Regions from separate parts of the Caminicella sporogenes DSM 14501 genome, predicted to be linked through region 3. Evidence: riboswitches for the same ligand, from Rfam matches in the RefSeq annotation. Region 3 holds a riboswitch; each other region holds the start of a gene.
What was found. Region 3 has a riboswitch for cobalamin ahead of cobT (nicotinate-nucleotide--dimethylbenzimidazole phosphoribosyltransferase). Riboswitches for the same ligand answer to the same signal wherever they lie in the genome.
Positions count from the first base shown of each region.

Region 1: another riboswitch for cobalamin. It lies ahead of BUA90_RS05800 (FecCD family ABC transporter permease); the one in region 3 lies ahead of cobT (nicotinate-nucleotide--dimethylbenzimidazole phosphoribosyltransferase).
Region 2: another riboswitch for cobalamin. It lies ahead of BUA90_RS05690 (DUF2292 domain-containing protein); the one in region 3 lies ahead of cobT (nicotinate-nucleotide--dimethylbenzimidazole phosphoribosyltransferase).
Region 4: another riboswitch for cobalamin. It lies ahead of BUA90_RS05675 (S-layer homology domain-containing protein); the one in region 3 lies ahead of cobT (nicotinate-nucleotide--dimethylbenzimidazole phosphoribosyltransferase).

Region 1 covers NZ_FRAJ01000008.1:76,323-82,588, forward strand. The annotation lists gene BUA90_RS05785 (ABC transporter substrate-binding protein) at 1-680, opposite strand, end outside; gene BUA90_RS05790 (sirohydrochlorin cobaltochelatase) at 790-1,686, opposite strand; gene BUA90_RS05795 (ABC transporter ATP-binding protein) at 1,707-2,468, opposite strand; gene BUA90_RS05800 (FecCD family ABC transporter permease) at 2,482-3,537, opposite strand; cobalamin riboswitch at 3,691-3,902, opposite strand; gene BUA90_RS05805 (RluA family pseudouridine synthase) at 3,988-4,719, opposite strand; gene rbsB (ribose ABC transporter substrate-binding protein RbsB) at 4,995-5,891, opposite strand; gene rbsC (ribose ABC transporter permease) at 5,917-6,266, opposite strand, start outside.
Region 2 covers NZ_FRAJ01000008.1:50,227-56,492, reverse strand. The annotation lists gene BUA90_RS05700 (VWA domain-containing protein) at 1-1,695, shown strand, start outside; gene BUA90_RS05695 (S-layer homology domain-containing protein) at 1,719-3,335, shown strand; cobalamin riboswitch at 3,592-3,784, shown strand; gene BUA90_RS05690 (DUF2292 domain-containing protein) at 3,924-4,085, shown strand; gene BUA90_RS05685 (DUF4430 domain-containing protein) at 4,244-5,011, shown strand; gene BUA90_RS12260 (S-layer homology domain-containing protein) at 5,174-6,266, shown strand, end outside.
Region 3 covers NZ_FRAJ01000010.1:66,305-72,570, reverse strand. The annotation lists gene dcd (dCTP deaminase) at 1-204, opposite strand, end outside; gene BUA90_RS06960 (DNA-3-methyladenine glycosylase family protein) at 654-1,535, opposite strand; gene cobT (nicotinate-nucleotide--dimethylbenzimidazole phosphoribosyltransferase) at 1,627-2,673, opposite strand; cobalamin riboswitch at 2,891-3,070, opposite strand; gene gdhA (NADP-specific glutamate dehydrogenase) at 3,194-4,561, opposite strand; gene BUA90_RS06945 (Asp23/Gls24 family envelope stress response protein) at 4,828-5,637, opposite strand; gene BUA90_RS06940 (4Fe-4S binding protein) at 5,869-6,039, shown strand; gene BUA90_RS06935 (MarR family winged helix-turn-helix transcriptional regulator) at 6,100-6,266, opposite strand, start outside.
Region 4 covers NZ_FRAJ01000008.1:40,981-47,246, forward strand. The annotation lists gene BUA90_RS05670 (DUF4430 domain-containing protein) at 1-277, opposite strand, end outside; gene BUA90_RS05675 (S-layer homology domain-containing protein) at 361-2,901, opposite strand; cobalamin riboswitch at 3,050-3,235, opposite strand; gene BUA90_RS12260 (S-layer homology domain-containing protein) at 3,344-6,266, opposite strand, start outside.

The DNA of each region.
Region 1 (6,266 bases), on a different contig from region 3:
TTTATACCTCCTGCCATTTCTATAGCTACAGCCGGCATAGAATCTGTAGTAACTGTTTTATATCCTCTATCAGATGACTCAAAATACACTCCGACTTTATTTTCTATCTTCGAAGTCTTTTCTCTTATCGCTTCAAGTTCTTCATGGAATTTCTTTAACAACTTTTCAGCTGTATTTTTTTTGCCTGTAAGTATTCCAAGCTTAATTATATAATCATCAAAATCCTCAAATTTTTCAGGATATAAAGATACAACTGTTATACCAGCTCTTTTTAAAGTCTTTACAAAGTTCGGGCTCTTTCTTTCTATAAAAGGTCTTATAAGAACTAAATCCGGTTTAGCAGATATAACTTTTTCAGGGTCTGACCTGTAATCGTAAACTTTTCTACTAAGAGCTTGTACTGGATAAATATCTGCTCTTCCTACTCCTATAATCTCTTTATCAAGTCCTAAAGAAAAAAGATTTTCAGTATGAGCTGAATAAAGAGATATTATTCTCTTAGCTGGTTTTTCCATCTTTATCCTATACCCTGAATCATCTACAATATCGATAGCATATTTTTTATTATCAAAAATACTTACATTATCAAATGCTTTTTCTATATACGTTCTTCCTAAAAACAAAGTTATTATTAATACAAGTGAAATCTGAATTATAGTTTTAATTTTGACATTTTTCATATGATACACCTCATGCAAATTATATTTAAAACAAAATATTACACAACAAGCATAGCCACTAAATTTAGCAGCTATGCTCTTTTTAAACTAAACAGTTATAATTTAATTTTTATTCTTCATGAGCTTCTTCTTGTCCTTTTATTGCCTCATGAGCATGTTTTAAATAAATATCTTGAATACCTTTATTTTCTCCTAAACCATGTAAATACACTTCTACTTCATAACCTGCTTTCTTTAAAACAGTTTTCCAAGAATCATCTTCATCTCCTGCCATGTCATTTGTAGCATGGTCACCTGCAACAAGCATAAATGGCATTAATGTTACTTTTTTAATATTATTTTCTTTAAGTCTGTTCATAACTTGCTCTAATCCAGGATAACCTTCAACTGTTCCAACAAACACATTTTTATGTCCTAAATCATGTAAAACATACTCTAGCTCAGAATATGTAGCATTAGCAAAATGATGTGTTCCATGTCCCATAAATACTACAGCTTCATCATCTTTTAGTTCAGGCAACTGAGCCTTTAAAGCCTTCACTACTTCTAAATAATCTTCTGTTGTAGTAAGTAATGGTTTTCCAACTTTAAGTTTATCAAAATCTCCTTCATAAGCTGCTACTTGAGCTAACAATTCATCATATTCTGCACCATTCATTATATGTAAAGGCTGTATTATAACTTCTGAATATTTTTGTGATTTTAAGTAATCCAGAGCTTCTTTTACATTGTATACATCTATTTTGTCTCTTTCTTTTAATATATTTATTATTGTCTGTGCTGTAAAAGCTCTAACTATGTCATAATCTGGAAACTCTTCAGCAAATCTCTTTTCTGTAGCTTCTATAGTAAGTTTTCTAGTATCTGCATAGCTTGTACCAAAACTTACTACAAGTATAGCCTTCTTATTTGGGTCTTTGCTAACTTCTTGCGGCTTTTGTGAACAGCCAGTAGTAGCTCCTAAAGCTAAAATAAAAACCATCATTAACACTAACATTTTTTTCATAAATACATCCCCTTTCTAAATTAAGTTATTAAAAAACCTTTCCCTTCAATCAATTCAACATCAACAGCAAAAACTTTTTTTATTAAATCTTGATCTAAAACCTTTTTTGAATCTCCATATCTTACCACTTTGCCATTTGAAATAACACATACCTTATCACTAAACTTATAGACTAAATTCAAATCATGCATGATTGATAAAACAGTAATATTTTTTTCTCTAATTACCTGTTTTAATAATTTTAAAGATTTTACTTTGTATGCAATATCCATAGCAGAAAAAGCCTCATCTAATAACAATATCTCCGGAGATTGCGACAAGGCTCTTGCAAGCATTACTCTTTGGTATTCTCCTCCACTAATTTCTGTTACTAATGAATTCATGAATTTATAAGTATCTGTTTTTTTCATAAAACTTACTACTATGTCTATATCTTCATCAGTTGGTTCATTTAATCTTTCTCTATATGGATTTCTTCCCATCATAACTATATCAAAACATGTAAATGGAAAGCTTATATTTGTCCTCTGCCTGACTACTGCAATTTTTTTTGAAAGTTCTTTTATAGTATAACTAGATAAATCTCTCTGCCTGTAAAAAATTTTTCCCTTTTTAGGCTTTAATTCGCCCGTCAAAATATTTAACAGTGTAGTCTTTCCACACCCATTTGGACCAATAATAGAAATAAACTTACCTTTATCTTCTCTATCAATTTTAAAACTTAAATTTTCAAATATATTAAATTTGCCATATCCAAAAGTAATATTTTGTATATCAAACATAACTACCTTGTCCTTATCTGCGTTTTTTAAAGAAGATATATATAAAAAATGGTCCTCCAAATAAAGTTGTTATAACTCCTACAGGTATTTCTACATTAAGTAGAAGCCTTGAAAGATTATCTGCTAATACAAGTAAAAGTGCCCCACATATTGCCGAAAGAGGAATAAGTATTTTATTTTTTGTAGATACTGCAAATCTCAATATATGGGGTACTATTAAACCAACAAAACCTATTATCCCACTTACTGATACACACACAGCAGTTATAAGTGATGCTAATACAAGATATACTTTAGTAATCTTTCCCGGATCAACCCCTAATGACCTTGCTTCCTTTTCTCCAAGAGTCATAATATCCAAATCATCAGCAAAATATTTACAGAGTATAATACCTATTAATATTATCGGAAAACTAATCATCACCTGTGTCCAAGTTTTTGATGATAAACTGCCCATTAGCCAATATACTATCGCTGCTACTTCTTCTCCTGATAAACTTTTTAAAAAGCTAATACCAGCTGAAAGAATTGAGCTAACTATTATACCTGCAAGTATAAGATTTGATGAAGATATGTACCCATCTTTCAATGATATTTTTAGTACAACTAGCAGTGTGCAAATTGCTCCAATAAAAGCACTCGGCATTATAGGAATCATTTTGTTAACTACAAAAAGATTTAGAAAAATTGCCAATACAGCTCCAAATGCAGCACCTGTCGATACCCCTATAGTATATGGGTCAGCTAATGGATTTCTAAGTATTGATTGAAATACAGTCCCTGATACAGCAAGTCCAGCTCCAACTAATGCTCCAATTAAAACTCTCGGCACTCTTATATCCCATACTATAACTACTACATATTCCTCAAAATTATCTAATAATTTAGAATTAATTAATTTTCCAGTTATAATTTTTGCAACAGTAGAAAAGCTTAAATCAGCTCTTCCAAATGATATACTAAAAAGCATTATTAATATTAAAGCTAATAATAATATCAACGTTAAAAAAAAATTTCTTCTTTGATTTCTTTTTATAGATTGTTTTATATTTATATGTTCATCAACCATTATTAACTCACCAAATCATCGCTTATAAAATTTAAAAGTAAAATAAAAAACCTTGCGGAGAATCGCAAGGTAATTTAACAATACTAACCGAACATAAGAAAAATAACTTATGTCCTATAACAATTTAAATCAACCCTTGCTTCCCTCCGAAGCGGTTGTCTATTTTTTAAGGCAGGTTTCCTGGCTCTGGCTTCTTCCTACTCTCTGACCTTCCCATCTGATACTCAATATTAAACAATACTCATCAACAGATAGTGGCTTTCAACAGATTTCGTCTGCCATCACAGTAGCGGGGGCTGCAGAGGATTTTCACCTCTTTCCCTTTTAACTTCTAAATTAGAAGCACCTTAAAAAATATATTAAGTTTTCATATATTTATTATTATAAAGAATTTTTACAATGTTTGTCAATATATATCGAATAATAGATTAATTTAATAATCTTTACATCTTAAATATTAAACAATGAAAAAGGATATTCCTTATAAGGAAGTTTTGATTCAAATCTGCATAAATTTTTATTCTTTGGATGATTAAATGTTATACTACTTGCCCATAGAGCAATTTGTGTCCATTTTCTCATCTTTACAAAAGTTTTATTGTATTTATTATCTCCCCATAACGGCAATCCATTGTAAGAAAACTGAACTCTTATTTGATGATGTCTACCCGTTTTTAAAAAAATTTTTACAAGGCTAAGTATTCCGTATTCCTTTGTATCAACACTGTCTATTAACTCATATTCAAGTATAGCTTCCTTAGCTTTTTTTGTATCCTTTGTAACTACTTTAGACATATTAACAGTCCTAAGTTTTAATAGATAATTCCTTAATTCAGCCTTCTCCTTCTCAGGCTTTCCACAAACTACAGCATAATATTCCTTTTTAAATCTCTTTGTCCTTATCTCCTCAGACAACCATGCATTAGCTTCTCTTGTCTTTGCAAATACCATTAATCCTCCTACAGGCCTATCCAGTCTATGTACAAGTCCTATATAAGGATTTTTTGCAGCAGGATAATTTTTCTTTAAATATTCCTTGAGTAATGAAAGCATATCAATATCTCCAGTCTTATCACTTTGCGTTGGCATTTTCGGTGGTTTTTCAGCTACTATAATATGTTTATCTTCATGTATTATCTTTATATCTTTATCTTTTAATATTTCTAAAATAGTTCCTTTCATATTCTCTACTCTCCTAACTATCAATTGTAAGTTCTATATTGTAAATTTTAGGGTCAATTACTCAATATCTTAAAATAATCCATAATTCTCAACTTGCTAAATAATTATGAGCTTGTTGACAAATTTATATTTTCAATCTTTTAGTCTTATTTTGTCTACAATCTGAATTATTGATTTCTTTATAATATAATTAGATTATACAACATTTTTATATAAAAAATAACAAAAAGTAGAGAACTCTTTTTTTGAGCTCTCTACTTTTCTATATAAATCTATTATTTAGTTATTAATTTAAGCTCTACAGGTATAAAATCTGCTACCTTTTCACCTTTAATAATTTTTACAGCATTTTCAACTCCCAAACTACCAATTAAACTTGGCTGTTGAGCTACAGTTGCTGCCATTTTTCCTTCTTTTACAGCTTTAACAGCATCATCTGTTGCATCAAAACCTACTACAATTATATTTCTTCCACTTGCTTCTATAGCTTTTAATGCCCCAAGTGCCATTTCATCATTATGTGCAAATACTGCATCTATTTCAGGCTGTGCTTGTAATATATTTTCCATTACATTTAATCCCTTTGTTCTATCAAAATCAGCTACTTGTCTTGCAACAACTTCTATATCAGACTTACTTATTGCATCATTAAATCCTTTTCCCCTATCCCTTGCTGCTGAAGTACCTGCTATTCCTTCAAGTTCAACAACTTTACCTTTTCCTCCTAATTTTTCTACTATAAATTCTCCAGCCATGGTTCCACCAGCTACATTATCAGAAGCTACATGAGTTACTACTTCTCCACTATTTGCTCCTCTATCAAGTGTAATAACCGGTACATTCTTTTCATTTGCTCTCTTTATAGCATTTCCAACTGCATCTGAATCTGTTGGATTAATAAGAATTACTGAAACACCTTGAGTTAATAAGTCTTCAACATTTGCCAATTCCTTTGCTGGGTCATTTTGTGAATCCAAAACAATAAGTTCTACTCCTAATTCCTTAGCTTTTGCTTCTGCTCCTTCTTTTAGTGTTACAAAGAATGGATTATTTAGCGTTGAAACAACAAGACCTATCTTCTCTTTTCCATCTTCTGCAGGTTTAGCACCACATCCTGCTAAAGTTCCTAAAGTTAGCAGTAAACACAATAATAATGCTATACTTTTTTTCATCTCTAAACTCCTCCTTTATATTTTTTTATTTTTGTTTTCTATCTAATAACACCGCAACTAATATCACTAGTCCCTTCGCTAAAAATTGATAATATGAAGAGACATCCATGAGATTTAGTGCGTTGTTTAAGATACCTATTATCAATGCACCTATAATAGTTCCAAGTATTGAACCAACTCCACCTGCAAGACTAGTTCCTCCAAGTACAACTGCTGCAATAGCATCTAATTCATATCCTGTTCCAGCAGTAGGCTGAGCTGATGAAAGTCTTGCAGTAATTATAATCCCTGCTAAAGCTGATAAAAGTCCACTAATTCCATATACATATAATTTTATGTTATCAGTACTTATTCCAGATAATTTTGTAGCCTCCT
Region 2 (6,266 bases), on a different contig from region 3:
GATACTAATCCTGAAAATAATTTTATTAATGTAAGTACAATGGTGATAGATGATAAACCAAATGTATTAATAGTAGGCAACAGAGAAGATGCTAAAAATGTTGAAAATTTGCTAGATAGTTTACATATACATAAAGAATGTTATACTCCATCAAGGGTACCTTCAAGTATAGATTTTTTATCTGGATTTCAAGAAATAATATTAGTCAATGTAGATCATAAGTATATATCAAGTGAATTAGAAAAGAATATTGAACGTTGTGTAAGAGAACAGGGAATAGGTTTGATTGTAATAGGTGGTGAAAATACATTTGCTTTAGGAGGATATGAAAATACTACTTTGGAAAAAATGCTTCCAGTTAGATGTAAAATGAGAGGAAATAAAAAACAGCCCAATACTGGTTTAATTCTTATAATTGATTGTTCTGGGAGTATGGAAGATGAAAGTGGTGGAGTAAAGAAAATAGAAATGGCAAAAGAAGCTGCAATTAAGTCAATAGAAATTCTTGAAGATAAAGATTATATAGGGGTTTTAGGGTTTTCAGACAGGTTAGAGTGGATTATACCATTTCAGCAAATAAAAGATAAAGAAAAAATAAAATACAATATAGGAAAACTTAGAGCCAAAGGTGGAACATTAATTTTACCTGCACTTAAAGAAGCTGAAAAAGCTTTTAAAAGAGCAGATGTAAAGATAAAACATATTATTCTGTTAAGTGATGGGCAAGGGGAGAGAGAAGGCTTTAAAGAAGTAGTTTCAAATATGAAAATACAAAATATTACTCTATCAAGTGTTGCGGTAGGACAGGATGCAGAGAAAAAACTTTTAAAGACGGTCAGTAAGTTTACTGGTGGAAGGAGCTATGAAGTTGTCAATTATTATGAAATACCAGATATATTTGCTAGAGAGACTTATCTGATTACTAAAAAATATTTAAATAATTATGTATTTGTACCTGAAATAGTCAGTAAAAAAGATTATTTTGAGAAACAAAATTTACCTGCTTTAAGGGGATATTTAGGCACAGGTATAAAAGATGGAGCAGATATTATTCTTCAGAGTGATAAAGAAGACCCAATTCTTGCAGTGTGGAATTATTATCTAGGCAAAGTAATAGTATGGACTTCTGATTTATCTGGGAAATGGAGCAGTGACTGGATAAATTGGGGTGAATTTCAAAGGCAGTGGGGCAAAATAATTAATGAAGCTTTAAATATTTACAGATATAAAGATGTGAAGGTTCAAATCCTGCAAGATGGCTGTAAAGTTTTTATTTATTTAGATTCAGGTAAAAAGAAAGAAAAAATGTCTGCACAAGTAGTGATTCAAGGACCAGAAGACGTGCAGAAAAAAATAAATCTTAAACAAATAAGATTGGGTGAGTTTCAAGGACAAATAGTTTTAGATAGATTAGGTGATTATGTATTGACATTTCATATATATCATGGTGATAAAGAGGTAAATAGAACTGTTCGTACAATATATTTAGATTATTCTCCTGAGTATGATATTAATCAAGATATAAACGTTAAAAATATTTTATTAACGAATTTTGCCAATATATTAGATGAGAATTTGAATATATTTGATTTACCTATTACTTTATTGAACAAGTCAAAAAAGTCTTTAAAATATCTTTTTATACCATTAGCTTTATTTTTATTTATTGCGGATATATGGATAAGAAAAAATTAAATTTAAAAGGGGTGTATAAGAAAATGAAGATGAAAAGGAAAGGGATTATACGATTTTTAACTCTATTTTTTACTCTTGTAATGATTATTAATAATACGGTATTAAATGTCTATGGAATTCAAACTAATTTTACTAGAAAAGATTTATACAAGGCAGCTCAAAAGACAATAAAATATTATTATGACAATTATAAGGATAAGGAATTTAGAGGATTGTTAGATTGGCCTGCTTTGGGATTGTTTGGATTTGGGGAAGATGTAAGCGGACCTAAGTGGACTGTAAATGGTAAAAATGCTGCATATTGGAGAGAAATGGAAGTAAGGAAAGGTATTAGACTTTCTAAAGTAAAGAATACAGATTTTCAGAGAACTATTATAGGTGTATGTGCGGCTGGAAAAGATCCGAGAGATTTTGGAGGGCTAAATTTAGTTGAGATAGAAAAGAGTACTATGCTGCCAAATGGGCATTTTGCAGATTCAGTTGCAGATAACAAGACGGGAAAACCAATTGGAGAAGATTTGATAAATGCTCATATTTTTGGAGTTATTTCACTTCACTGTGCAGGGGAGCCTATTCCAAATAGAGATAAATGTTTAGAATGGCTTGAAAAACAACAGCATTCTGATGGAGGATTTACTTGGGATGTAAAGTATTTTGATGACCCGGAAGATTATAAATTAGTTGAATCAGATGTAGATATGACTGCAGCTGCTCTTATGGCTTTTGCAATATTAGGAGAAGATGAGTCAAATCCTGTAGTAGCAAGAGCACTTCAATTTTTACATGACAGACAGCTTGATAATGGAGGATTTCATTCTTGGGGGACAGAAAATCCAGAAAGTTGTTCATGGGTTATTTTAGCACTTACACTATTAGGACAAGATCCTATGGGAAAAGAATGGACAAAACCAGGTGGGGGTAATCCTGTAACAGCTATGATGAGATTTCAGCTTAAAGATGGAAGTTTTACTCATGTTTTAAATGAAGAAGATATGCTTCCAATATATGATAATGGAATGTCAACAGAACAAGCATTGTATGGTATGGCAAGTGCATATCATAATAAGTGTGTATTTGATATGCTTCATGAAAAATATAGACCTGAGGCTGAAAAAAAATTATTTAGCGATTATAAACCGGGGCAGTTTGCTTTTAAAGAAACTATGGATTTAGTATATGATTATGTATTATCAGGTTATCCAGATGGGACTTTCAGACCAAATAAACCTGTAACAAGAGCTGAGTTTACATCAATTTTAGTTAATGCTTTAGGATTAAAAAGGGAAAAGAAAAAATATAGGGCTTCTAATAAATTTAATGATATTGATGAAAATCATTGGGCAAATGGAAGTATAGGTGTTTGTGCAAGTAGAGGTTTTGTAAAAGGAGTTTCAGAAAAAAGTTTTTCACCTGACAGTTATATTACAGGAGAACAGTTGATGACTATATTAGTAAAGGCAGCAGGACTTGAAAATGAAGCACGAAAGAAAAAGGTAAAAGGTAAAGGTTGGGCTTTTGGATATATTCAAGTTGCAAAGGAAAAAGGACTTTTGTTTAAAGGATTTAATTCTAAAAAAGCAGTAAATAGAGCACAATGTGCATGGTGCATTGCAAAGTTTAGAAACCTATTAAAAAAATAATGTTATAAAAGTATAAAAAGTTAGAATTCTTTTGGATTAAAAAGAATTCTAGCTTTTTATATTTTTATATCATACATATTTTGGAAATCTGCTATGAATAAAAAATTATATGTAGAGGAAAAAATAAAAAGTTTAGATTTAAATTATATGCGAAAATAACGAAAAGTGTCGAAAATTGAAGGAAGAATGTAATGCTGCATATATTGATAAAAATATGTATATATTGTACAATAAAATAAAAATAAAATATATTTATATGTATAATAAAGGTTTTGGTTCTTTGGCTTATACAGCCAAAGGTTAAAAGGGAATCGGGTGAAAATCCCGAGCGGACCGGCCACTGTGAATGGGGAGAACCTTTCGGTAAGACCACTGGAAATGACTTCTGGGAAGGTGAAAGGATTTGATGATCCATGAGCCAGGAGACCTGCCAAAACCGTTAAGTATAGACCTAACCAGGGATAAGGGATATACTTAAAAAATATTTTAAAGTTGTTATGTTATGGAAAAAAATCCTTGATTCCCTGTAAAAGGTCAAGGATTTTTATGATTTATAAAACTTTATTTGCGAAATGGAGATGAAGGGGTATGGAACGTATAAGAAAGGAAAGTATGATTATCAATGTAAATGAGAGGGAAAAAAAGCTAATTGAGATGATTCGGGACACAGGATATGGGGAAATAAAAATTATTGTACAAGATAAGCAGCCGATAAGAGTTGAGGAGTTAAAAAGGTCAATAAAATTATAAATAAAAGGAAGAGCTGACCAGAAAACTGGAGGCACTACCACATAAATATATGTTTATGGTAGTGTTCTTTTTTTGAATAATAAAAATGTTATTATAGGAAAATTTAAATGTTTATTTATAACAGTGGGATAATTTAAATTATAAAGGGGGATTTAAAAATGAAAAAATTTCTAAGAATAGGAATATTGAGTTTTATATTGGTATTTGTTCTTTCTATATCTGTTTTTGCAGATTCGGCAACAGTTACTTATAGAATAATGAGTACTTCAGATCATGGTGGGATAATATTTGATGAAGAAGTAAACACTGATACTAGTAAGACGTATTTTGATGTTTTGAAAGATATTTGTGATAATGATTCAAGTTTATTGCTAAAATATGTAGGCTCTGGTGCAAGTACATATGTTCAGGGGATTGGAAAAGGTTCATCTGAAAAAGATATTCAAATGGAAAAAAGATATTTGCCAAATGAAAAATATTATTCAGGATGGATGTATAGAGTGAACAATGAATTGCCTAATTATTCAGCTGGAGATACTAATAAAGCAAAAGTTTCAGATGGAGATGTAATAACTTGGTATTACTGCTGTCCAGCATACACATATTTTCCTAAATTAGAATCAAATGATATTACTCAAGATGATGAAGAACTTGTAGTAAATGTTAAAGCCGAGAAATTTAAAGATGTATGGACATGGCAGATGGAGACAGTAGATTTAAATGAAGGAAAAGTAGTGCTGGAATATGATGGGGAGTCAATTGAAGCAGATATTGTAAATGGACAAGCTATTTTTGATGATGTAAGTAATTATAGAGGAAAAACTGTAAATATTTATGTAAAAGAGCAGTATTATGAAGAAAATGAAGATCCTGATCATTGTTTGAAAATAGTTAAATCTCAAGAAGTTAAATTTAATATTAATTAAATATAAAAAAATCCCACTGTTATATAACTGGGCAAACATATATATGTTTGCCCAATAAAATATTATCTTATTTATCGAGAGTAGAAAATATTAGTGTAGAATTTAAATTTATTATTTTGGTAGATTTTATAGAGAAATTTTAAATTAAAGGGGAGATGTTATATGAATAAACTAAAGAAGATAATTTCTGTAGTTCTTGTTTTAGCACTATTAGTACCTAATATAGGTTTTAATTTATCTTTGACGGTACATGCTTTTGATGACAGTCAAAAGTCGAATAAAACAGTACAAGATACAGTATATGAAGATGAAACTGTACAAATTTCTGTATATGGAGATAAGACAGTACAGGGGACTGTATATGGAGAAATATATTTTTCTGGTTTATCGGCAAAAGAAGTTGAAATTAGTTTTTGGGATAATTATGAAGACGATATAATAAGAGATATAGATTCTAAATATGTAAATACATTTAAAATTAATTTAAATAGTGAAGGCAGGGGGTACTATAGTTTTTCTATTCCTAAAAATATAGTTTCTAACTGTGTAAATGATAATAAGTTAACATTAGATTTTAATTTTAAAGACAGCAGTTTACAAACTATATATAGAAAGAAGAAAACTATAGAAGTAGATTATAGTAAAATAGTCAATTATGATAAAGATATGGTTTTAATATACAATGAAAGTAAAAAATTTGCTAATGACAGTATTACTGCTAATTTACATATAACTGAACATAAAAATGAAAAAGGTATAGTGGGGCTTATAAATCCAAATACCAGAGAGTATAGAGAGATGGAAAATATTATATTAGATGGAGATGGCAGAGGCAGTGTAAATATTGCAATTCCTGAAGACATAAGATGGATTAAGGCACTTTTGGTTGTTAAATTTGATTCAGATGAGTATGTACTACCATTTCCATTAAATAAAATAGTAAGTTTTGATAAATATAAAGGATTAAATGTTGGAGATGATTTAAAAATATCAATAGATGCTGATAAATCTGACAATTTACTTTATTATGTAAAACTCAAGGATTCTTCAAGTTGGGACAGTATATACATAAGTAAAGAGAAATTTTATAAAGTTGAATTAGATGCAAACGGAGATTATACAGAAACTGTCAAGATACCAGATGAAACAGTGCTTTATAATAATCCTCTATTATATGTCTATGTAAAGCCATCAAAAAATAGATATTATGTTCCTTTTATTAGAATAAAGAATCCTATAAAAGAATTTGATATAG
Region 3 (6,266 bases):
CTCAAGAATCAATCCTTCTGGAGGAATAATAATTTTTTTAGTCTTATTTTCAGATTTCATATCCAATATATTATTTTCATAAACTAATAATTCATTATGAAGTCTTAAATTATAACTATTTGGATTTAATTGATTTTCATTAAAAGGTTCTATTACTATTTCTTTTCCAAGTTTATTTTTTATTTCTTTACCAGAAAGTATCATATTTTTTCCTCCCTCTCAAAATCTATCATCAAAACTCAATAAAAGAAAAAAAGCATATACCATAAAATTAAATATATAAAAGTCTTTCAATACTAAAATTTTATTTACACTTCACTCTGTAAATAATTTCCAAATTCAATATTATATTCAAACTAAATAAAAATTAATAACCTTAATTTTCATAATTATAAACCTATATAATAAACAAAATTATGTCGAATTCATATTTTTATTATATATTATTTTTTGTCGAAAATAATATCATTTTTTATCGACATTTTAATCGACAAATTTTATGCAAAAAATGTTGTCAATAAATAAAACTTTAGCCTTTGACTAAATTTGTCAAAGGCTATTTTTTTAAATTCAAATATTCAACAATTTTTTAATCTATCAAAAATACTAAAATTTGTCATCTCAATAAAATTTACAAATTTAATTATTATATATCACTTATTTTTTCCAATTTTAAGCTCCCTTGCATAATAAAATAAATACTGTTGTGCAAATCCGGCTAAATTTCCAAATTTCTCTTCAGCAAATTTTTGTATTTTTTTTAAACTTGTCCCCTCCGGAACATAAAAATACTCCATAACCCTTTTTACCCATACATCTATAGGAAATGCATCACTTTTATCCATTGAAAAAAACATCACACAATCTGAAACTTTAGGTCCCACACCAGAAAACTTCATTAATTCTTCTCTTGCTTTAAAGGTCTCTAAATTTTTCAAATTATAAATATCTATCTCCTTATTTACTACAAGTTTTGCTGCATTTAATATATATTTTCCTCTAAACCCTATACCTTTAAAATTAATATCTTCAAGACTTAAATTATATAATTTTTCTGGTTTTGGAAAACTGTAATATTTTTTTCCTCTATAATTTCCTATATAACTGCCATAATTTTCACTTAAAGCTTCTATAGCCCTTTTTATCATTGGTATTCTATTATTTGCAGATATTATGAAAGAAATAAGAGTTTCCCATTCATCTTGCTTAAGTATTCTTATTCCATAACCAAATTCTACAGAAGTTTTCATTGTTTCATCAATTGCAGATAATTTTTCTTTTATTTTTCCATAATCCCTATCTAAATCAAAGTAACTATGCCATATATTTTTAAAATCGTTATAATTCGTATTATCAATATAAACCTTATCATGTTCTTTTCTTAAATTTATTACCTTTCCAAAAGCTACTCCTGTATAACTCCCATCCTCTTCCTTATTCCATCTAAAACATTGTCCACATTCAAATATATGAGGTAGCTCAAAATCCTTTATATTCTCTAAAACTATACCATTTTCTATTTCTTTTACATGCATTTAATATCACCTCAAAAATCAACTTACAACTATTATATCAGTCTGCAACTCTCATTAAAAGAACTTAAACTAAAATATACTTTTTTATCAATTATACAGATATACCAGCCTCAGCAAATGTAATCATTTCATTATTCATATATGTAGCTGATTCGATTAAACTTAGAGCAAGTACAGCTCCTGTTCCCTCTCCAAGTCTCATATCCATATAAAGCATAGGTTTTAATCCTAAAAGCTCTGATGCATATATCGCTCCCTTCTCCTTTGAAGCATGAGAAGGTATAAGAAAATTCTTAGTCTTTGGTTCTATAGTACATGCTATAAGAGCAGCAGCTGAAGAAATAAATCCATCTACTACTACCGGTATTCTATTAGCAGCTCCAGCAAGCATTACTCCAGCCATTCCAGCTATTTCAAGTCCACCAACTTTAGCAAGGACATCTATCCCGTCCTTTGGATTAGGACTGTTTACTTCTATAGCTCTCTTTACTACCCCTGCTTTGTATTTAAGTTTATCTACTGGAAAATTTGCTCCTATTCCAGTTACTTCAAAAGGGTCATATCCACCTATAACTGAAACAATAGCAGCACTAGGAGTAGTATTACATATTCCCATTTCTCCAGTTGCTAAAATGTTTTTACCTTTTTTAATCTGCTCCTCAGCAACCTCTATTCCAACTTCTAAAGCTCTTATAGCTTCCTCTCTGCTCATAGCAGGTCCTTTAGCCATATTATCTGTTCCATATTTTACTTTTTTATTTATCACTCCAGGTTCATTTATATCAACTTTTACTCCTATATCTACCGGTACTACATCAGCCCCTACATACTTTGCTAATGCACAAACGCCAGTAACTCCTCTTGCCATATTTTTTGTTTGAATTTCTGTTACTTCTTGTGGAAATACTACAACTCCTTCTTCAAATACTCCATGATCTGCTGCCATAACTATAACAGCTTTTTTATCCACCTTTGGATAAATTTCTCCTGTTATTCCTGCTAGCTGAATAACTATCTCTTCTAATCTTCCTAAACTCCCAGGTGGCTTGATAAGATTATCTACTCTTTCTTTTGCTTTTTCCATGGCTTTACTATCAAGCTCACCAATCCTTTTAATAGTTTCTTTTAACAAAATCATAATTATTCCTCCCTCTATATTTTAAAATTTATTTTTTAGCTTATATAATAACATTAAAATTCTATCCTTTAATTTTTAATGTCAATTTTATAAAATTTTTATAATTTTTAATTACTAAACTAACTTGATTTTGCTTTTTAAACTTTTATTTTTATGCAAAAAAAGTTCATAGTTTATTTGTGCATGACAAACAAACCATGAACTTTACCATCATTCATGAGTCAATAAATTATAGGCAGGTCTCCTGGCTCAGGTTCAACACCTTCAAACGCCTTCCCAGATTAATATCCAGTGGCATAGTGTTTAAAGGCTCCCCTTTACAGTGGCGGGTCCGCTGGAGATTTCCACTCCATTCCCTATTCTCCCTAAAATGGGCACCTATAATTTTTATATTGACTTATATATTTAAATCTATTCTACATATCTAAAAAAACTCCTGCTACTAAAAGAGAACCTACTATAAATTATTTTTGTAGGTTCTCCTTCATTAAACAAGTTTATACATCTATTTTATACAATTTTAGTAATTTCCTTGTGCATGCATAGCCTCAGCAACTTTTAAAAATCCAGCTATATTCGCACCAGCAACTAAATTATATCCGAATCCATATTCTTCAGCTGCTTTCATAGCATTATTATGAATGTTAACCATTATTTCATGAAGCTTCTTATCTACTTCTTCTCTAGTCCAAGACATTCTCATACTATTCTGTGACATTTCAAGAGCTGAAGTAGCAACTCCACCGGCATTAGCAGCTTTAGCAGGTCCTACCAACACTCCGTTCTTTTGGAAGTACTCAATTGCTTCATTTGTACATGGCATATTTGCACCTTCAACTACAAACTTAATACCATTAGCAACAATTTTCTTAGCATGTTCCAAAGTAATATCATTTTGTATAGCACATGGCATTATTATATCAACTTTTACTCCCCATGGTTTTTCTCCTGGGAAAAACTCTACACCGTACTTGTCTGCATAATCCTTAACTCTAGCACCTTTATTTTCTTTTAACATTTCAACTAAATAGTCTATCTTTTCTCCAGTTACTCCATCTGGGTCATAAATATATCCATCTGGGCCTGAAAGAGTAACTACTTTACCCCCTAATTCAGCAACTTTTTGACATACTCCCCAAGCAACATTACCATATCCTGATATAGCAACAGTCTTACCTTCAAAAGTTTCTCCTTCATGCTTTAACATTTCTTGAGCAAAATAAGTTACACCAAAACCAGTAGCTTCAGGTCTAATTAAACTACCACCATATGCTAAACCTTTACCAGTAAGAACCCCGTTTTCAAAAGCTCCTCTAATTCTTCTATATTGTCCATAAAGGTATCCAATTTCTCTACCACCAACTCCAATATCTCCAGCTGGAACATCAACATCTGGTCCAATGTGTCTATAAAGTTCAGTCATAAAACTTTGACAAAATCTCATAATTTCAGCATCTGATTTTCCTCTTGGGTCAAAATCGGAACCACCTTTACCTCCACCTATTGGAAGACCAGTCAATGAATTTTTAAAAATTTGTTCAAATCCTAAAAACTTGATAATTCCAATATATACGGAAGGATGAAATCTTAAACCTCCTTTGTATGGTCCTATAGCTCCATTAAACTGAACTCTAAAACCTCTATTTACTTGAACCTTACCACTATCATCTACCCAAGGAACTCTGAATATTATTTGTCTTTCAGGCTCAGTAATTCTCTCTAATAAATTAGCTTCTATATACTCTGGATGCTTTTCTAAAACCGGCTCTAAAGAAACTAGTACTTCCTCAACTGCTTGAATAAACTCAGGTTCGCTAGCATTTCTAGCTTTAACTTTCTCAATTACTTCTTTAATATACTCTTTTGCATTTAGATTTTGACCTGCCATTGGAAGAAACCCCCTTGTTTTGCTAATAAAAATTAATTTTTATTTTCTTTCTTTTGCCACCAAAAACATGACAAAAGAATAAATTCAATAAATAATCAAATAATAATTCAAATAAAAAAATTTACTTCAAAGGGACAGTATTTAATTGGAAATTACGGGAAAACACAAGGTAAAACGTTTTCCTTGAGCTTACTTAAAAATTTCCTTTCCCCCTTCACAACTGCATTATAACATACATATACATATTTGTAAACATTTTATCAATATTATATTTTTAAACTTCTTACACATACATTTATTGCCAATACATTTATAGATGTCATATTTTCTATTTCTCTTTTTATATGCTTTTGTAAATTCTTAATAACAGTTGTCACTACATTTCCATAACTTAAAATTACATCTATGTCTACAACTATTCCATGTGGATAATTTTTTATATATATTTTAGTAAATTTATAAAAACCTTCTGTATTTTGTCCTACAAATTTTATTATCTGTATAATTGCTTTATCAGATATTACATATTTCCCCCTGTAACTATAAGTCGGTCTAACTACAGACTTTTCCGATACCTGCAAAGTATTATCCTTTTTTCTTCTAAAAATCCTCAAAGGATTTAAAAAGTATCCAGAAAAATGTTTTTTTAATTCAAAAGTCGGAACAGGTATAACATGTTTTCCTTCTTTATTTCTAGATATTTGAGCTAATTTTATTTCTTCTTCAGTAGATATATCATGAATATAAACTATTTCGTCTATATAATTAATTCCAAGATTTTCTGATATATTTCTAACCATTTTTTCAGAAGTTCCAAGTATTAATATACTCTTAGGTTTTTCTCTCTCTATAGCATCTATTACTGATTTTCTATGTTCCTCATTTAAAAAAAGTGCTCGTTTTACAGCTGATATTTTAGTTAATTCTCTTTTAGCTGACTTGCCAGCTATTATTTTATTTTCCCTAATTAACAAACCATCATCTATAATATATTCTATATCCTTTTCATGAGCTAAAGATAAAGCTTTATAACTTTTCCCCGTTCCACTTTTTCCTACAAGAGCTATTACTTTCATATATCACTATTACCTCCAACAAATTATCTAATAAATTATTTCATCGATTACTATTTCTATACTCTAACAACTCCTATACAATATATATATAAATACAATGATAATCATTATATTTTAGATTTTTTTTTGATTTTTTTAAATAGGTTTATTGTTTGCTGTATTAATTATACTGTATAATGCTATCAGTAGCAAAATTAATTTTTAATCATTAATTAAAAGGAGGACTTTAAAATGGCTTATAAAATTACTGATGCTTGTATAAGCTGCGGAGCTTGTGAACCAGAGTGCCCAGTAAATGCAATTAGTGCTGGAGATGACAAATATGTAATTGATGCTGCTGCATGTATTGATTGTGGAGCTTGTGCTAATGTTTGTCCAGTAGACGCTCCTCAAGCAGAGTAATATATATACATAAAGCTTAAAAAGGTTAAGCTTAGGCTTAACCTTTTTCATTTAAGTTTTTTATATCGTCTTTTGATTGACCTTACTTAAAAACTTTAGTAATGCCTTTTCTTCATTAAGTGTTATATCACTAAGTATAAATTCCAATAAATTATTTTGATTATCAATAATTTTATCATATACTTTTTTACCTTCTTCAGTAAGCATTACCATATAAACTCTTTTAT
Region 4 (6,266 bases), on a different contig from region 3:
CTCCTCCATTATCACTTTTTATACCATTTATTTCTGATACAAAATCTCCACCCCATTTAGTTCCTACTTGTAAATTTTCTTCTAATATATCCATAACAGTATAATTTTTATCTATCTTAACTTTTTTATCAAATATAACATCTTTTCCATAATTCTTCGTTACTACTAATACAGCTTGACCATTTAAACTACTTCCATTCTTACTTCCACACCCACTTATAACTAAAGAAATTAAAACTATTATAAAAAATATCTTAGAAAAATTTTTTATCTTCATATTTAAACACCTCGTCTGAATATATATAAACATTTATTAAACAGCTAAAGGAGAGAAACTATTCTCCCCTTTATACAGCTTATTTAATTATTATTATCATTTAAATACCTGTAAATAACTACTGCTACCTCTGCTCTTGAAAAGAGTTTGTCCCCTCTAAATGTATTATCTTTATATCCTATCATTAAGCCCTTTTTATATACATACTTAACTCCATTTAATGCCCATATAGGAATTTGAGATTTATCTTTTATATTTAATTTATAATCTTTTACATCTGCATCAGATTTGTTCAATCTATAAAAAATCGCTGCCATTTCATTTCTAGTTATCTTATCATTTGGTCTAAATCTGCCTTCTTCATCTCCAAGAATTATATTGTTTTCATATGCAATTTTTACTGCTTTGCTAAACCAATCTGTATCCTTTACATCTTTAAATATTATATCACTATCTTTATTTGATGATAAATTTAATGCATTAACAATCAAATTAACAAATTCAGCACGAGTTATAGCTCTTTGTGGTTCATATCTGCCATTGCCAGTACCTTTTATAATATTTTGTCCTGCTAAAATTTCAATGGCATCTTTAGCCCAGCCAACATTTTCATTAACATCTTTAAAAAATACTCTCTTTGGCATTTCAATTACTGCAAATTTAGTAAAATGATTCACTTTAAATACTGCTATTCCTTCCTCAGCATCTATTACTCCTGATATAGGTATCCACTTCTTATTTTCTTCATCATACCATGCAGGAGTCAATCTATCTAAGTTCATATCTTTAGTTACAGGAAGTTTGATACTAATAGTAACTGGTTTATCAAACTTAATTCCACTTGGTTTAAATTCATAAATAGATGAATTAATCTTTACAGCATATTGTTTTGGTTTTTTACTGTTTTTATTCATTTCTTCAATACTAATATTTTTATTTTTAGTCAATGCCCTTTCTGGCACTAATAAAGATACTTCTTCCACTTTTGTATCAGCTATTATTCCTCCATCTTTTCCTATTTTTAAACTTAATTTTACTTTGTTATTATCTAATTGTTCTTTTAATTTTTTAGCTTTTTCCAAATCCATTATTTTTTCAGTTTTAAGTATAATAGTTTTATTTTTTATATCTGAAAGTTTTTTATCATATTCTTTTAATTTTTTTTCTATTTTTTCTGCCTTTTCTTTACTTATAACAGTTTGAGCTGATGATGAATTATCACTTGGCCAGCTTGGAGCTTTTCCCATAGAATCTTCACTATACCACCACAATATTTTATCAGAAGATTTAACTCTTTTATCTGCTGCTAAAACTGATGGTATACTTCCATTAACTGCATACATCCAACCATTCATACCTTTATTTCTTATTCCCTCTATCTCTTCAACAAATCCATCCCACTCTTTACTTATTCTATAATCTACTCCAGCAGCATCTAAAGCTCCTAAAGCTGTCAAACCATATTTATTATCTTTTGATAAAATTACTGTCCTTGGAAAACATATTATTTCTCCATCTTTTCCAATTATCGCTATATATACTTTAATAGTAGAATCAGAAGGCTGAACATTTTCTCCATCATCACTACTATCATTTTCTTTTACTGATAACAAATTCAATCTGGTATAAGCATCTAATACCCATGTAGCATCTACTAAATTTCTATATGTCCCAAAACTTCCATCGCTATTTAATGTCTTTTCTCTTAAATAATCTACTGGAGATTTTCCTTCACTGCTTGTCCAACTATCTAAATTTATATTTAGTACATCTAATGTCAATATTACTTCTACAGTATCCACTGCTACATCATCATAAGGACTACTTTTAAATCCACCATCTGACTGCTGTTTACTCTTTAACCATTTTAATCCGCTATTTATAGCATTTTCTACTTCATTTACTTTACTTCCCGCATAATCTTTTAAATATGCTAAAGCTCTTACTGCCTGAGCTGTAAGCATAAAATCATTATAACTATTACTCCATGCTCCTGTACTGCTGTCTTGACTTTTTAATATGTATTCTATTGCTTTTGAAACATCTATTTTTTCTATATCCCCTGCTCTTCCTAAAAGTTCATATGCTGGTATATCTGAATATGGATTTCCATCTAATGAACCATCTTCATTTCTTTCTTGTCTCTGCTTTAATATATTCAGTAAAGCTTCTGCTCTATCCTTTTCTCCCCATTCCTTTGCTGCCAAATACTCTTGTGCTGCTCTCTTTGACGATTTTGCATAAACTTCTTTTCCAGTCCAATCTTTCTTTTTCTTATCTGAATTTTTTATTGTATCGTCCATTAGTTTTATTACGTCTTCTTTTAAATTTGAACCGTTATACACCCACTCTGATACTGTTTCTCCTGCTTTTGTAAGTATATATGCTTCATATGCTCCAAATTTTCCATAACCTGCATCTACTGGAGTTCCAGTCGTATATTTATCATAATGATAATATACGGCTTTATATACAACTTCAAACACAGACTTTTCCTTAGATACAGCATTACTAATGTAATGCTTCTCAACTACTGGCATAATTGGAGTTATGCCAAAAATGAGCATAGCAATTATCATCAATTTTGCAATAATTTTCAGATTTCTTGTAGCAAATTTTTCCATGTACTCACACCCCTTTTAAATAATAAATATATATAAAACCTGATAACTTTTCTCAGGTTTCTTTTTTATACTGTAACAAAGAAAAACATTATGTTGTTCAACGCAACATAATGTTTTAATATCATATCATTGAGCAACATCTTCCCTCCGAAGATTTTTTATTTAGGCAGGTCTCCTGGCTCTGGCTTCTTCCTACTTTCTGAACTTCCCATGACATAAGTCACAGTGTTATATACCAGATTTCGTCCACCATTACAGTAGCGGGGGCTGCAGAGGATTTCCACCTCTTTCCCTTTTAATCTCTAAATAGAGAACCTAAATTAATTTTTATTAAATTTTCTGACTTAAATTATAACAAAAAGATTAATCATTAGCAACATAACAATATCTAAGTAAAAAAATAGACTGCCATCTCCACTAAGACAGCAGTCTATTTTCATTCTTATTTAATTAATTGATATAATCTGTAAAGCATAACTGCAGCTTGTGCTCTGTTTGCTTTATCTCTTGGTACAAATCTTCCATCTTCCATACCTTTTATAATACTCTCTCTTACACACATACTTACTGCATCTCTTGCCCATACTGATATTTCATCTCTATCTGTAAAAATATTTAATTCATCTGGCATTGCATTTTTAAACCCTCTTTGCCTTAACGCTTTTGCTATTATTAATGACATTTCTTCTCTTGTAATATTTCCATTTGGGTCAAATACACTTTTGCTTTTACCCTTAATTAATCCATTTTTATATGCAGCTGCTATGCTCTTATAATACCAAGCATCTTTTGCTACATCTTTAAATGATAATTCAATATCCTCTGCAGTATATCCCATCAGTTTTGTTACTAAAGTTGCAAATTCTGCCCTCGTTATTTTAGCTGCCGGGTCAAATATTCCTTCCCCTCTTCCTCTTATTATTCCTTTACTTGCAATAGATTCTATTGCCTTTCTTGCCCATTCATATCCACTTAAATCTTTAAATGTTATTTTTATTTCATTCTTATCTACTTTCTTTGCAAAATATTTACTAAAATGTGGTGTCGTAAAAGTTACCATATTTGTATTTTTATCATACTTCCCGCCAATATTTTCTACTATTCCATTATCTTTCAATAGAAATACTTGTACTGTTTCACTATCTTTTACCTCTCCGTTATATGGTATACTTACTGCCATTGGTTCTTTAAAACTATTTATTTTTTCCTTTCCTGCTTTTGCTTCTAATTGCACTACTATACTTTCACTTGGTATTTTATTTCTTTCAAGTGGAGTTAAATCATTTCTATCAATAGTTTTCACACTTAATATTACTTCTTTATCTTTTTCTTTAAATGTATTTGATGTTATTTCAAATACTACATTTTCTGTCTTTACTACTGCTTTTTCTATTCCATTTTCTTTTAATATTTTCACCATATTAACTGGAAGCTTTGCTTGTATTTCCTTTTTATTCACCTCTGGTATTTTTATAGTTATCTTCTTTTCTAGCCCTTTTTCTACTATATCTCTGTCTAATTTTTCTTTTATCATTTTTACTGTATTTACTGTATTTTCTGCTATTTCTTTAATAATTTTAATATCTACTACTGCTATTGCTTTTTCCTCTTCTATTTTTACTTCTTTTCCACCTAATTCCTTTTCACTTGCTTTTTCTAATACTTTTTCTATTAACTTTACTACTTTATCTTTTATATCTATTGCTCTCTCTCTTCCTATTTTCTTTATAAGTTCTACAGATGTTTCTATAACATTTTCTACTACTCTGTTAATTTCTTCTACATCTTTAATCTTTTCTACTACTTTTAATGTTATTTCTACATTATCTGCTGCTACTTTGTTTATTTCTTTTTTCTCTTCTTCTTTCTTTATCTTTTCTACCAGCTTTATTAACTGTTTCATTACTTTTACATTATTATCTGCTATTTCTTTTGCTCCTTTTTCTGTTTTAATTTTTTCTGAGGCTTTTTTCATAATACTTAAAACATCTTTTGCATCATTTACTGCTTTTACTGCTTCTGTTTCTGTCTTCAATCCATCTATCTTATTACCTAGTTTATCGGCAACACTTTTTATTGCCTTTACTAGCTCACTTTCTTTAGCATTTTTATCACTGACAATCTTATCTTCATTACTATATTCTGGATTTTTTACAGCTTGTTCATCATCACTTAATTTTCCTGTTCCTACTTTAATAGTTATCGGTACAGGTCTTACAATATCTATATAATTTCCTCTATTCTTTTTGTATCTTATCAGAGAAATCGTATATGTTCCATCTCTATCAAACTTTAAAGTTGCATTTCCATTTTTATCTGTTTTTACTACTTTTCCATCTATTTCAAATGGTTCTCCATTTACTAAAATAATAGCTCCTTCTACGTCTTCTCTTTCGAATAAAAATCCTTTAGGATACCCATCTACGTGTACTCTGATTTCCTCTCCAACTTTTACTGATGTCTTATCAACTCTCATCTTAGTATACACAGTATCAAATCCATATGCACCATAATACCATACAATATCATCGCCATCTTTTAGATATTTTCCATTTGAACCCACATTAGGCATTCTATCATTTACTCTATACATCCAACCAGACATTCCACCATGGTCAAATTCTCTATCACCATCAATCATGGCTATATAAAGTCCCCAGCCATAATCTTGGAAATCATATCTTATACCATAATCTTCTAATACTTTTACTATTGCATGAGCATTTGTAGGAGCTTTAAATCTATCTTTCCCCCAGCCTGAAGAAGGTGTTGCTGATGAACCATCAGCTTCCCCTAGATATTCATCTAATGAAAATAATGGTACAGTTATTTTTGTCCTAGGTATAATTGTATGGTCATATCCTTCAACTCTTATATATACTGTTTTTGACTCATCCTTTGGTACAGCACCACCTGCACCTCCACCAGAACTTGTCCCTTTTAAAGTTTTCACTTCAAGTATTTTACTAAATTCTGAAACATTTCCCAAAAAATCAACTGCTTTAATCTTATATTTATAAGTAGTATCTGCTTTAAGCCCTTCATCAGTAAATGTATTATACTTACATATTTTTATTGGATTTCCTTCAAAATTGTTTCTGTATATTCGATATTCTCTTATTCCTGAATTATCTTGCGCTGAAAATACTAATATCACCTTATCTGATGAAATCAATTTACTCTCTACTTTTACATCAGTAGGAACTGTATTATCTTCTAAAACTCCATATACTGAAAAATGTTTTGCTTCAAATACTAAATTTCCGTCTTCTCTTTTACATTCTTGATATTCCCATTTATTTGACTTTTCATTAAAATAATATACAGACGCTTTATTTATATTCACATTTTCATCAACAGGTAAA